Regions from separate parts of the Enterobacter sp. 6722112 genome, predicted to be linked through region 3. Evidence: predicted binding sites of a transcription regulator. Region 3 holds the regulator's gene; each other region holds the start of a gene.
The links. The regulator PhoB, encoded in region 3, activates phosphate uptake and scavenging genes when phosphate is short. The targets are predictions, from matches to a motif close to CTGTCATAAAACTGNCNNAT.
Positions count from the first base shown of each region.

Region 1: a site for PhoB is predicted at 1,436-1,455, ahead of pstS (phosphate ABC transporter substrate-binding protein PstS). Genes of this name have one in related genera too.
Region 2: a site for PhoB is predicted at 2,125-2,144, ahead of AC4OVU_RS06000 (PhoX family protein). Genes of this name have one in related genera too.

Region 1 is NZ_JBZWGR010000007.1:4,360,453-4,364,722, forward strand. Features, by position in the region: gene AC4OVU_RS22300 (fimbria/pilus outer membrane usher protein) at 1-235, shown strand, start outside; gene AC4OVU_RS22305 (fimbrial protein) at 245-1,297, shown strand; gene pstS (phosphate ABC transporter substrate-binding protein PstS) at 1,544-2,584, shown strand; gene pstC (phosphate ABC transporter permease PstC) at 2,713-3,672, shown strand; gene pstA (phosphate ABC transporter permease PstA) at 3,672-4,270, shown strand, end outside.
Region 2 is NZ_JBZWGR010000007.1:940,404-944,673, forward strand. Features, by position in the region: gene AC4OVU_RS05995 (TonB-dependent receptor) at 1-2,074, shown strand, start outside; gene AC4OVU_RS06000 (PhoX family protein) at 2,202-4,175, shown strand.
Region 3 is NZ_JBZWGR010000007.1:783,225-787,494, reverse strand. Features, by position in the region: gene brnQ (branched-chain amino acid transporter carrier protein BrnQ) at 1-555, opposite strand, end outside; gene phoR (phosphate regulon sensor histidine kinase PhoR) at 965-2,260, opposite strand; gene phoB (phosphate response regulator transcription factor PhoB) at 2,282-2,971, opposite strand; gene sbcD (exonuclease subunit SbcD) at 3,159-4,270, shown strand, end outside.

The DNA of each region.
Region 1 (4,270 bases), 3.6 Mb from region 3:
CGTTCATCTCAGCAATGGCAAACCTGCGCCTTTTGGGGCAACGGGATCGGCAACGCTGGACACCGGAAGCGTTACGGGCATTGTCGGAGAAGAGGGCGAACTCTATCTCTCAGGCCTGCCGGAAAAGGGGCAATTTACGTTGACGCTTAACGACGGCGCAACCTGTCGGGCGGAATACACGCTTCAACAACAGCCTGACGCTGGACTGGTGCAGATGCCCGTCACGTGTCGATAAAGGATTAAAATGAAACTGCAATACGGTCTTTTAGCCTTACTGACCTGCGTCTTCTATGCGCATGCGGCCCCAACCGGCTACTGCGCGCCAGACAATGGCAAATATCATAACTACCTGAATTTTACAGAGCAGTTTTCCATTACGGACAATATAGCCGGAACGTCAACGCTTATTAATGTGAATAACAACAATACCTCGTTTAAAGGTACCTGCTACTGTCTGACCGGGCCGAATCAGAGTTACGATCATACCTATATCACCAGCGTCGTTAATCCAGCGCTGGTGCCTGCGGGAAGCAGGAACAATGTCGCCTATTTTAACCTGAATGATAACGTTGATATCGGCCTGCTTGTTTACATACTCGGTGTCGGTTATACGGCAGTGCCCTTTGATCATCTGCCTAATAAAACCGGTACTCCCTATCAATGTCACAGCGGCGTAAGTTCCGCCACCACGTTTTATAGCGGCGGCTCGGGGCAGATCTATTTGTACGTTAAAAAAGCCTTCACCGGGGTGATGACGATCCCGGCGACGGTGGTGGCGAATATCTATGCCACCATCGATCCGCGTACCGTCTCGAATGAGATTATTTCTGATGTGATTGTTCAGGGAACAGTGACGGTTCCTCAATCCTGTGAGATTGACGAGGGGCAGGCCATTGTTTTTGATTTCAATAAAATCCTGGCGTCAGAGTTTTCGTCGACGAAAGGGAAAGCGCTGACCGATCGCAAAATCACGCGTACCGTGAACATCAAATGCACCAATATGATGTTCTACGACAAGCTCGGCGCAACCCTGCATGCCTCAGCCGTGGCTTCTGATAATTCGATGATTGCGACGGACAACGAAGACGTAGGAATTAAGGTCTACGACAAATACAATCGGGAAGTGAATACGAATGGCGGCAACCTTGAAGCAGAAACGACTAAAATTCCCGACATCATGGGGGATACGCTGGGATCGCTGACATTTTCAAGCGCACCTGCCAGCGCAACGGGAGCGAGACCCAAACCAGGCCAGTTCAATGCAACGGCAACTCTGACGATTGAAATCGCACATTAAAATGACAACGGCTGTTTATGACAGCCGTTGTCATATCAGCTACGCTAAAACTGTTTCATTACAAAAAAGATGACAAAAATATGACCATGTCGTGAATTAATGGCTATATTTTTCAAGTGGTTACATCTGTCGCTGGCTTTGTCATAAAACTGTCATATTTCGTACATTTATCTGTCACCTGTTTGTCCTATTTTGCTCATCGTAGCCACTTAAACAATGATTTACGAAATCCTTGCAGGAGACATTATGAAAGTTATGCGTACCACTGTCGCAACTGTTGTCGCCGCGACCTTATCAATGAGCGCTTTCTCTGCCTTTGCAGCAGCAAGCCTGACTGGCGCTGGTGCAACCTTCCCTGCGCCGGTGTATGCCAAATGGGCGGATACCTACCAGAAAGAGACCGGTAACAAGGTCAACTATCAGGGTATCGGCTCCTCCGGTGGCGTAAAACAAATTACCGCGAATACCGTTGATTTCGGCGCATCCGACGCTCCGCTGTCTGATGAGAAACTGAATCAGGAAGGCCTGTTCCAGTTCCCGACCGTGATCGGCGGCGTTGTGCTGGCTGTTAACATCCCTGGCCTGAAATCAGGCGAGCTGGTGCTGGACGGCAAAACCCTGGGTGACATCTACCTGGGCAAAATCAAAAAATGGGATGACGAAGCCATCACTAAGCTGAACCCGGGCGTTAAGCTGCCTTCGCAGAATATCGCGGTGGTTCGTCGTGCTGACGGCTCTGGTACCTCTTTCGTGTTCACCAGCTACCTGGCGAAAGTGAACGAAGAGTGGAAATCTAAAGTCGGTTCCGGCTCTACCGTTAACTGGCCAACCGGTCTGGGCGGTAAAGGCAACGACGGTATCGCAGCCTTCGTACAGCGTCTGCCAGGCTCCATCGGTTACGTAGAATACGCTTACGCTAAGCAGAACAACCTGGCTTACACCAAACTGGTTTCTGCCGACGGCAAACCGGTTAGCCCGACCGAAGAGAACTTCGCCAACGCCGCGAAAGGCGCTGACTGGAGCAAATCCTTCGCGCAGGACCTGACCAACCAGAAAGGCGACGATGCATGGCCTATCACGTCTACCACCTTCATTCTGGTCCACAAAGAGCAGAAGAAGCCTGAGCAGGGTGCTGAAGTGCTGAAGTTCTTCGACTGGGCATATAAAAATGGCGGCAAACAGGCTAACGATCTGGATTACGCCAGCCTGCCAGACAGCGTGGTTGAGCAGATCCGTGCTGCATGGAAAACCAACGTGAAAGACAGCAGCGGTAAAGCGCTGTATTAACAGGATATATTTAACGAAGATGGCGGGTGGCGCTGCGCTTACCCGCCCTACGGTTTACTCTGTAGGCCCGGTAAGCGTCAGCGCCGCCGGGCATATTCGTAAAAACGTCTCAAACAGAAGAGTAATTTATGGCTGCAACCAAGCCTGCATTTAACCCTCCGGGTAAAAAAGGTGACATGATTTTCAGCGCGCTGGTGAAACTGGCTGCGCTGATTGTGCTATTGCTGCTGGGCGGCATTATCGTGTCCCTGATTTTCTCCTCCTGGCCGAGCATTCAAAAATTTGGTTTCGCCTTCCTGTGGACCAAAGAGTGGGATGCGCCGAACGATATTTATGGTGCGCTGGTGCCGATTTACGGCACGCTGGTGACCTCTTTTATCGCCCTGCTGATTGCGGTTCCGGTGAGCTTTGGTATTGCCCTGTTCCTGACGGAACTGGCGCCAGGCTGGCTGCGACGTCCGCTGGGTATCGCCATTGAACTGCTGGCGGCCATCCCAAGTATCGTTTACGGCATGTGGGGCCTGTTTATCTTCGCGCCGCTGTTTGCGACGTACTTCCAGGAGCCGGTCGGTAACGTTCTCTCTGCCATTCCGTTTGTGGGGGCGCTGTTCTCCGGCCCGGCATTCGGTATCGGCATTCTGGCGGCAGGTGTGATCCTCGCCATCATGATTATTCCGTACATTGCGGCGGTCATGCGCGATGTCTTCGAACAAACCCCGGTGATGATGAAAGAGTCCGCCTACGGCATCGGCTGCACCACCTGGGAAGTTATCTGGCGCATCGTCCTTCCGTTCACCAAAAACGGGGTGATTGGCGGCATTATGCTGGGCTTAGGCCGCGCGCTGGGTGAAACCATGGCGGTCACCTTTATCATCGGCAACACCTACCAGCTCGACAGCGCCTCGCTTTATATGCCGGGGAACAGTATTACCTCTGCGCTGGCGAACGAATTTGCCGAAGCGGAATCCGGGCTGCACGTCGCCGCGCTGATGGAACTGGGCCTGATCCTGTTTGTTATCACCTTTATTGTGCTGGCTATCTCCAAGCTGATGATTATGCGTCTGGCTAAAAACGAGGGGGCACGCTAATGGCGACTCTCGACATGCAAAACACCGCTCAGCTTGCGGAATCCCGTCGCAAAATGCAGTCAAAGCGCCGGATTAAAAACCGCATTGCGTTGACGCTTTCCATGGCGACGATGGCGTTCGGCCTGTTCTGGCTGATCTGGATCCTGATGTCCACCATCACCCGGGGTATTGATGGAATGTCCCTGGCGCTGTTCACCGAGATGACGCCGCCGCCGAACACGGCGGGTGGTGGTCTGGCAAACGCCCTGGCGGGCAGCGGCCTGCTGATCCTGTGGGCGACCGTTTTCGGTACGCCGTTGGGCATCATGGCGGGTATCTATCTGGCGGAATATGGCCGCAAGTCCTGGATCGCTGAAGTCATCCGCTTCATTAACGACATTCTGCTTTCTGCCCCGTCGATTGTCGTGGGTCTGTTTGTTTACACCATCGTGGTGGCGCAAATGGAACACTTCTCCGGCTGGGCGGGTGTGATTGCGCTGGCGCTGTTGCAGGTGCCTATCGTTATTCGTACCACTGAAAACATGCTGAAACTGGTGCCGGACAGCCTGCGTGAAGCGGCTTACGCGCTGGGTACGCCTAAATGGAAGATGATTTCGGC
Region 2 (4,270 bases), 160 kb from region 3:
CACCGCGGGGAGTGATTTCAAACCCGGCGGCGACCAGCTGGTGCCCGCCTTCCTTGACGGGCAGGTGGCGAACGGCGGACGAATGGGGATGCTCGGTCAGCAGAACGCCATGGACGTGCCGTTCAACATCATCAGCTACACCTCGAAGCTGGTGGAAGATCAGCAGGCGAAAACCATTGCTGACGTGGTCGCTAACGACGCGGGCGTGCAGTTCGTTCAGGGGTACGGCAACAGCGCGGAAACCTTCCGCATTCGCGGCCTGAAGTTTGACGGCGACGATATGACCTTTGGCGGATTGTCCGGCGTGCTGCCGCGTCAGGTGGTGGATGCCCAGATGGTTGACCGCATCGAGATCTTCAAAGGCGCCAACTCGCTGATGAACGGCGCCGCAAGCTCCGGCGTGGGCGGGATGATCAACCTTGAGCCGAAACACGCGGGCGACACCCCGCAGGCGAAAGTGGGCGTCGACTACACCTCGAATTCCCAGATTGGCACCACGCTGGATGCGGGTCGTCGCTTTGGTGATAACGACCAGTTTGGCGCGCGCGTGAACCTCGTGCATCGCGAAGGCGAAACCGGCGTGCCGAACGACCGCCGCCGCACCACGCTGCTCTCCACCGGACTGGATTACAGAGGCGACCGCTTCCGCACCTCGCTGGACCTGGGCTACCAGAAAAAAACCTTCCACGGCAGCCCGACCAGCGTCAACATCTCGGCGGTGGACTTTGTGCCTGAACCGCCGAAGAACGATCGCAACTTCTCGCAGAAGTGGGCCTACAGCGATATCGAAAACGAGTTCGGGATGTGGCGCAGCGAGTATGACATCACCGATAGCTGGACGGCGTATACCGGTCTCGGCGCGCAGCACGCGCACGAAGAAGGGATCTACAGCGCGCCGAAGCTCCTCGATAAGAGCGGTAATGCGACGGTCAGCCGCCTTGATACCAACCGCATCAGCGATTCCGTCAGCGGCATGGCGGGCATTCGCGGTAACTTCACTACCGGCTTCGTCTCGCATAAGGTGAACGTCGGGTATTCGGCGATGACCAAAAACGAAAAAATCGCGTGGAAGATGTCGGCTGCGGCGGATAACCCAACCACCAATATCTACCACAACACCGGCGTGGCTATGCCGGACAGCAGCAACTTCAGCGGCTTAGGCGGCAAATACAGCGATCCGCTGACCAGCGGGCGCACCCGCACGCAGGGCTGGCTGCTGAGTGATACCCTGGGCGTGCTGGATGACAGGCTGCTGTTCACCGCAGGCGCACGTCATCAGAAAGTTGTCATCCGTGGGTACAACAAAATCACCGGCGCGGAAAACGACGCGGACGGTTTCGACGGCAGCCGCTGGATGCCAACCTACGGCGTAGTCTATAAACCGTGGGAGGAAATTTCCCTCTACGCCAACCACACCGAGGCGTTACAGCCCGGTGAAACTGCGCCGAACACTGCTACTAACTACGGCCAGAGCACCGGTATCGTGCACTCTAAGCAGAACGAAGTGGGCGTAAAGGCGGACTTTGGCCGCGTGGGCGGCTCCCTGGCGCTGTTTGAGATCAAAATGCCGTCGGCGATCCTTGACGACAGCGGTCACTACGGCCTGGATGCAGAACAGCGTAACCGCGGCGTGGAGCTGAACGTCTTCGGCGAGCCCATGCTCGGGATGCGCCTGAATGCCAGCGCCACCTGGTTGCAGGCCGAGCTGACCAAAACCAAAAACGGCGTCAATCAGGGCAACGATGCGATCGGTATTCCGAGCTTCTACGCCGTGCTGGGCGCAGAGTACGACATCAAGCCGATTGAAGGCCTGACGGCGACCGCGCGCGTTAACCACTCCGGCACGCAGTATGCCGATCTTGCGAACACCAAAAAGCTGGACAGCTACACCACGCTGGATCTGGGTATGCGCTATCGCTTCGCGGTGAACCACAATGAAAACCAGATGACCGTGCGGGCTGGCATCGACAACGTGACCAACGAGAACTACTGGTCAAGCGTGGACGATTCCGGTACTTACATCACTCAGGGCGAGCCGCGTACCTTTAAGGTCTCGGTTGGCTACGAGTTCTAAGCGTTCCACCTCGTTATCCGGGGCAGGGACGCCCCAATCCCTTCGTTGTCGTGTTATAAAATTGTAATAAAAGCTTCTTACACTGGTCGCCACATCCTTACCTCTTGGCCAATGACAGGAAGCCGCTATGGGCAGACCCCTCAAATCCGTATTTAAAAAAGAACATCGCGACGATATCAGTAACCGCAGCGCTAACCCGGTATTCTCCGAGGTGGCAGAGGTGTTTCTCTCCCGCCGCCGTTTTCTCCAGATGGGGGCCGTAGCGGGGGCCGCCGTATCATTCCCGTATCTGATCACACCCGAAAATGCCATTGCCGCGGTATCGAAGCCTTCTGCGCTGGCAAAAGCAGTTTCCCTGGGCTTTACCAGCATCGACGTCTCCACGGAAGACACGGTCAGGGTGCCAGAAGGCTATATTGCCCGCCCGTTCTATCGCTGGGGTGATCCGACGGGGATCAAAGACAACATGCCGGCATTTAAGCCGGACGCCAGCAATACCACAGACGAACAGGCTGTGCAGGCGGGCATGCACCACGACGGCATGGCGTGGTTTAGCCTGCCGCAGGGGGCGCAAAACCCGGAACATGGCCTGCTGGCGCTGAACCATGAATACATCGATAACGGGATGCTGTTTACCGACGGTACGGCGAACTGGAGCCTCGATAAAGCCCGCAAGGGGCAGAACGCGATGGGCGTGTCGGTGGTGGAAGTGAAAAAAACGGGCAGCGGCTGGGAGGTGGTGCGTCCGTCTTCCTTCGCCCGGCGTATTACCGTCAATACGCCGATGCAGCTTACCGGCCCGGCGCGGCATCAGGATTTAATGAAAACCGCCGCCGATCCGCAGGGGGAACGCGTTCTGGGCACCATGCAGAACTGCGCCAACGGCCACACGCCTTGGGGCACCTATCTCACCTGCGAGGAGAACTGGTCGGACATTTTTGTGAAAAAAGCCGATCTCAATCCGCTGGAAAAACGCTACGGCATTAGCGACAGCGATGAGTCCTATCGCTGGAACGAGGTGGATGAGCGGTTCAGCGTCGATAAAACCCCTAACGAACCCAACCGTTTCGGCTGGGTGGTGGAGATCGATCCCTACAACCCGACCTCCACGCCGCGCAAGCACACCGCGCTGGGCCGCTTCAAGCATGAGGGGGCCGCCGTCACGCTCGCCGCCGATAATCGCGTGGTGGTCTACATGGGCGACGACCAGAAGTTTGAGTACATCTATAAGTTTGTCTCCGACAAAAAATACGATCCCGCGAACCGGGAAGCCAATATGCAGCTGCTGACGTCCGGCACGCTGTACGTCGCCAGGTTCAACCAGGACGGAAGCGGCGACTGGCTGCCGCTGATCTTCGGGCAAAATGGCCTGGATAAAAGCAACGGGTTTGAAAGCCAGGGCGATCTGCTGATCAAAACCCGCCTGGCGGCCGACGCGGTGGGGGCAACGAAAATGGATCGTCCCGAGTGGATTGCCGTCGATCCGCACGCCAGCGGCAGCGTCTACTGTACGCTCACCAACAACAGCGATCGCGGTAAAGAGGGGAAGGCACCGGTCGATGCCGCTAACCCGCGCGCCAACAACGTATTTGGTCACATCATGCACTGGCACGAAGAGGGTGCCGATCCTGCCGCCGCACGCTTTAAGTGGGATATTCTGGTTATGGCCGGGCGTACCGACGGCGACGATCCGAAGGCCAAAGGCTCCATGCAGGGCGCGGCATTCGGCAGCCCGGATGGGTTGTCGTTCGATCACCAGGGCGTCCTGTGGATCCAGACCGACGTCTCCTCCAGCACCATCAATAAGAAAGCGTACGAGGGGATGGGCAATAACCAGATGGTCGCCACCATTCCGGGCACCAACGAGTATCGCCGTTTTCTGACCGGGCCGCGCGGATGTGAAATCACCGGCATTGCGTTTACGCCGGACAACCGCACGCTGTTTATCAACATTCAGCATCCGGGGGAGGGCGGGGATGATATTACCGACCCGGCCAATCCGCGCGCTGTTTCCAACTGGCCAGACGCCAGCCCGAACGGGCGTCCGCGATCGTCAACGGTGGTGATTACCAAAGCGGACGGCGGGATCATCGGGTCGTGACGTTTATCCGCCGGGCGCATGCGCTGGCCCGGCGTTAAGCTTGCTACCACCAGCATGAAGTGTTAAAACGTGCCCCTTCTAAAAAAGAGACAGGG
Region 3 (4,270 bases):
CGCCGCGTTCTGATAAGCGTCCATCGCGGAGCTGATGGGCCCCGCAGGCCAGACGATGGCCGCAACCGCCAGCACGATCAGCGCCACAATTTTCAGCGGAGCCAGGAAGTTACCCACGGTATCCAGCAGTTTGCCGGGATAGAGAGAAACCAGAATCACGATGGCGAAGTAAATGAGGCTGTAAATAAACAGCGGCATCGCGCCGTCACCGGTCAGCGGGGCGATACCCACTTCAAAGGAGACGGTCGCCGTACGCGGGGTCGCGAACAGCGGGCCAACGGCCAGATAGCAGACGGTTGCCAGCAGAACGCCAGCCACTTTGCCAATCGGGGTGCTGAGGCTGTCCACACCGCCACCGACTTTCGCCAGCGCGATAACGGTCAGTACCGGCAGGCCCACGGCAGTAAGCAGGAAGCCAAACGCAGCCGTCCAGACGTGTTCACCCGCCTGTAAGCCAACCATTGGAGGAAAAATGATGTTACCTGCGCCAACGAACAGCGCAAATGTCATAAAGCCCAGCGCGATAATGTCACGCGATTTCAAGTGATGGGTCATAAAACCTTACTGCCTGTGGATGTGGTGTTGAATACGTTGAGATTTTCGCCATCCCGCACGGGACGATACAGCGGAAAATTTGCTCAATTTCAGCGGGATATGCTCCCGTCCTGGCGTGGCGAAGAATAGTTTTTCGATTTACCACGCAAATACAGTCGGTCTGACAGTATATTGGGGGCAATTTAAACGCTTATAACGTTTAAAGGCAAGAAGGGATCGTAAAACCAGAACAATATGCCAGCATGAAAATTCAGACCAACATAATATGCCATGTATAAGAAAAACTCATGGCTAATCATGCGAACAAAAAAGCACCAGCCGTATAATATTCATCCGCGTTTCGCTTGACTGCAAAGCAAACGGGCCAGCAATCGCTGGCCCGTGGAAAGGTAGCCTGACACATCTGCCGTCAGGCGCTTTTTTTGGCAATTAATCGTTCCGGAATCACGAAGCTAAAGCGCGTGCCCTTACCCAGGGTGCTTTCAATATTGAGCCGGCTTTCGTGGTGGCTGACGGCATGCTTCACAATTGCCAGTCCCAGTCCGCTCCCGCCGGTCTGCCGCGAGCGCGCCTTATCCACCCGGTAGAATCGTTCGGTGAGACGCGGGAGGTGCTCGGGCCCAATCCCCGGCCCGTTGTCCTCGACGCTAAACTCAGCGCCCGCCGGGGTATGCTGCCAGCACACCGCGATATGCGTCCCTTTCGGGGTATGATTCACGGCGTTATAGACCAGGTTTGAGATAGCGCTTCGCAGCTCATCTTCACTGCCGAGCACTTTCAGCGTGTTATCAACGTCAAAACTCAGGGTGTGCTGATTATGACTCAGCGTTTGGGCTTCGCGCTCCACCACCCGCAACATCATCGGCACATCAATGATGTCGTTTAGCGCCAGCGACGGGGCAGCCTCAATCTTTGAAAGCGTCAGCAGCTGTTTGACCAGCCCTTCCATGCGGAACGTCTGCTCCCGCATGGTATGCAGTGCTTTCTCACGCGGCGCCCCCTCAAGCGTTTGCTCCTGCATCATCTCCAGGTAGCCCTGAAGCACCGTCAAGGGCGTACGCAGCTCGTGGCTGACGTTGGCAAAGAAGTTACGTCTCGCGCCCTCAAGCTGGTGCATCTGGGTAACGTCCCGCGCTACCATCAGCCACTGCCGATCGCTGTAGGGCATCACGCGGATTTCCAGATGGCGACCGTTATTGAGCTTCAGATTGTGCGGGCGCGAAAAATCCCGCTTTTTCAGATACAGCGTGAACTCGGGATAACGCAGAAGGTTCAGGATGTTCTGACCATTATCATCCGGCCAGCGCAGGCCCAGCAGCTGTTGCGCGAGGCCATTACACCAGAAGATTGTCCCTTCTTCTGTCGTCAGGATCACCGCGTCCGGCAGCGACTCCGCACCGCTACGAAAGCGTTTGATCAGGCTTCCCAGCTCACGACGGCGCTTTTTGTTACGCATCTGCATCTGGTGCAGGCCGTAGAGTAGCGGTTCCCAGCTCCCGCTTCCCGGCGGGGGTGTCATACTTCTGTCGACCCACAGCCACCAGGAGAGACGCAGTAAATTCCAGAAATGCCAGACGAGCAATCCCGTCACGGCCACCAGTAAAAACCACGGCAGATAGCCAAAGATAGCCCCCAGAATGAGGGCCGGAATACAGCATAAGATCAGTTCAAAGACGAGCCTTTTCCATGACAGACGTTCCAGCACGCGTCACACTCCTGTCATTGTTCAGAAACGGGTCGAGAAACGATAACCCGTGCCGCGGACCGTCTGTACCATGCGATCGTGGCCGCTCAGTTCCAGTGCTTTACGCAGGCGGCGAATATGGACGTCAACCGTTCGGTCTTCGACATAGACGTTAGTTCCCCAGACGTTATTCAGCAACTGTTCGCGGCTGTAAACGCGCTCCGGGTGGGTCATAAAGAAGTGCAGGAGTTTAAATTCGGTCGGTCCCATATCGAGGGGATTTTCACCGGTCATGACCCGGTGTGAGGTAGGATCCAGGCTCAGCCCCTGCATCTCAATCACCTCTTCCACCGCCATCGGTGAAATACGGCGCATCACGGCTTTGATACGCGCCACCAGCTCTTTCGGGGAGAACGGTTTAGTGATGTAATCGTCCGCGCCGGTTTCCAGACCGCGCACGCGATCCTCTTCCTCGCCGCGCGCCGTCAGCATTACCACCGGGATATCGCGGGTCATCGCCTCGCGTTTGATATGCTTGATAAACTGCAATCCGGAACCGCCAGGCAGCATCCAGTCCAGCAGGATCAGATCGGGCCAGGGTTCATTCAGCTGGTTCACCGCGCTGTCATAATCTTCCGCTTCAACCGGCTGGAAGCCATTTTGTTCAAGCACGAAGCACACCATTTCACGGATCGGAGCTTCATCTTCTACGACCAGAATACGTCTCGCCATACTTTGCCCTGTCTTATCGTATTTAAGTTACAAGTCTGTAATGCGGCGTCATTATGCGTCAGATTTATGACAGATTTATGAAAAACATTACCACTATAAATAGCAAACTGTTGTTTTATTACAGCGGTTATTTTCCGTTCCCCGAACGTTTATAATCCTGCTTTCTTATTATTGCCACGGATCTTTTATGCGCATACTTCACACCTCAGACTGGCACCTGGGTCAAAATTTTTACAGCAAAAGCCGCGCCGCGGAACATGAAGCGTTCCTGAACTGGCTGCTGGAGACGGCTCAGGCTCACGAGGTGGACGCGATTATTGTGGCGGGCGACATTTTTGATACCGGATCGCCGCCGAGCTATGCGCGTGAGCTGTACAACCGTTTTGTGGTCAACCTCCAGCAAACCGGTTGTCACCTGGTGATTGTCGCCGGAAACCATGACTCGGTGGCGACGCTGAATGAATCCCGCGATATTCTGGCGTTCCTCAATACCACCGTGGTGGCCAGCGCCGGACACGCGCCGCAGATCCTGAAAAAACGCGACGGCACGCCGGGCGCAGTGCTGTGCCCAATTCCGTTTTTACGCCCGCGCGATATCGTGCAAAGCCAGGCAGGTCTGTCCGGCAGCGAAAAACAGCAGCATCTGTTGCAGGCCATCACCCGCTATTATCACCAGCAACATACGGAAGCCTGCGCCCTGCGCGGCGATCAGGCCATTCCGATCATTGCCACCGGGCACCTCACCACCGTCGGAGCCAGTAAGAGTGATGCGGTGCGCGAGATCTATATCGGTACGCTGGACGCGTTTCCGGCGCAAAACTTCCCCCCCGCCGACTACATTGCCCTCGGGCATATTCACCGGGCGCAGATCATCGGCGGCTGCGAGCATATCCGCTACTGCGGCTCGCCCATTTCGCTCAGTTTTGACGAAACGGGCAAGGCCAAATCCGTGCATCTGGTGAGCTTCACCGGAGGCAAACTCAGCGCCGTTGAGACGCTTGAGGTGCCGGTCACCCAGCCGCTGGCGGTGCTGAAAGGCGATCTGGCCGCCATTACCGCTCAGCTTGAGCAGTGGCGCGGCGCAGCGCTTAATCCCCCCGTCTGGCTCGATATCGAAATCACCACCGACGACTACCTGTACGATATGCAGCGTAAAATACAGACGCTGACGGAAGACCTTCCCGTGGAGGTGCTGCTGGTACGCCGCAGCCGCGAGCAGCGCGAGAAAATACTGCTCAACGCCCAGCGTGAAACGCTTAGCGAACTTCGGGTTGAAGAGGTGTTCGCGCGGCGGCTTGC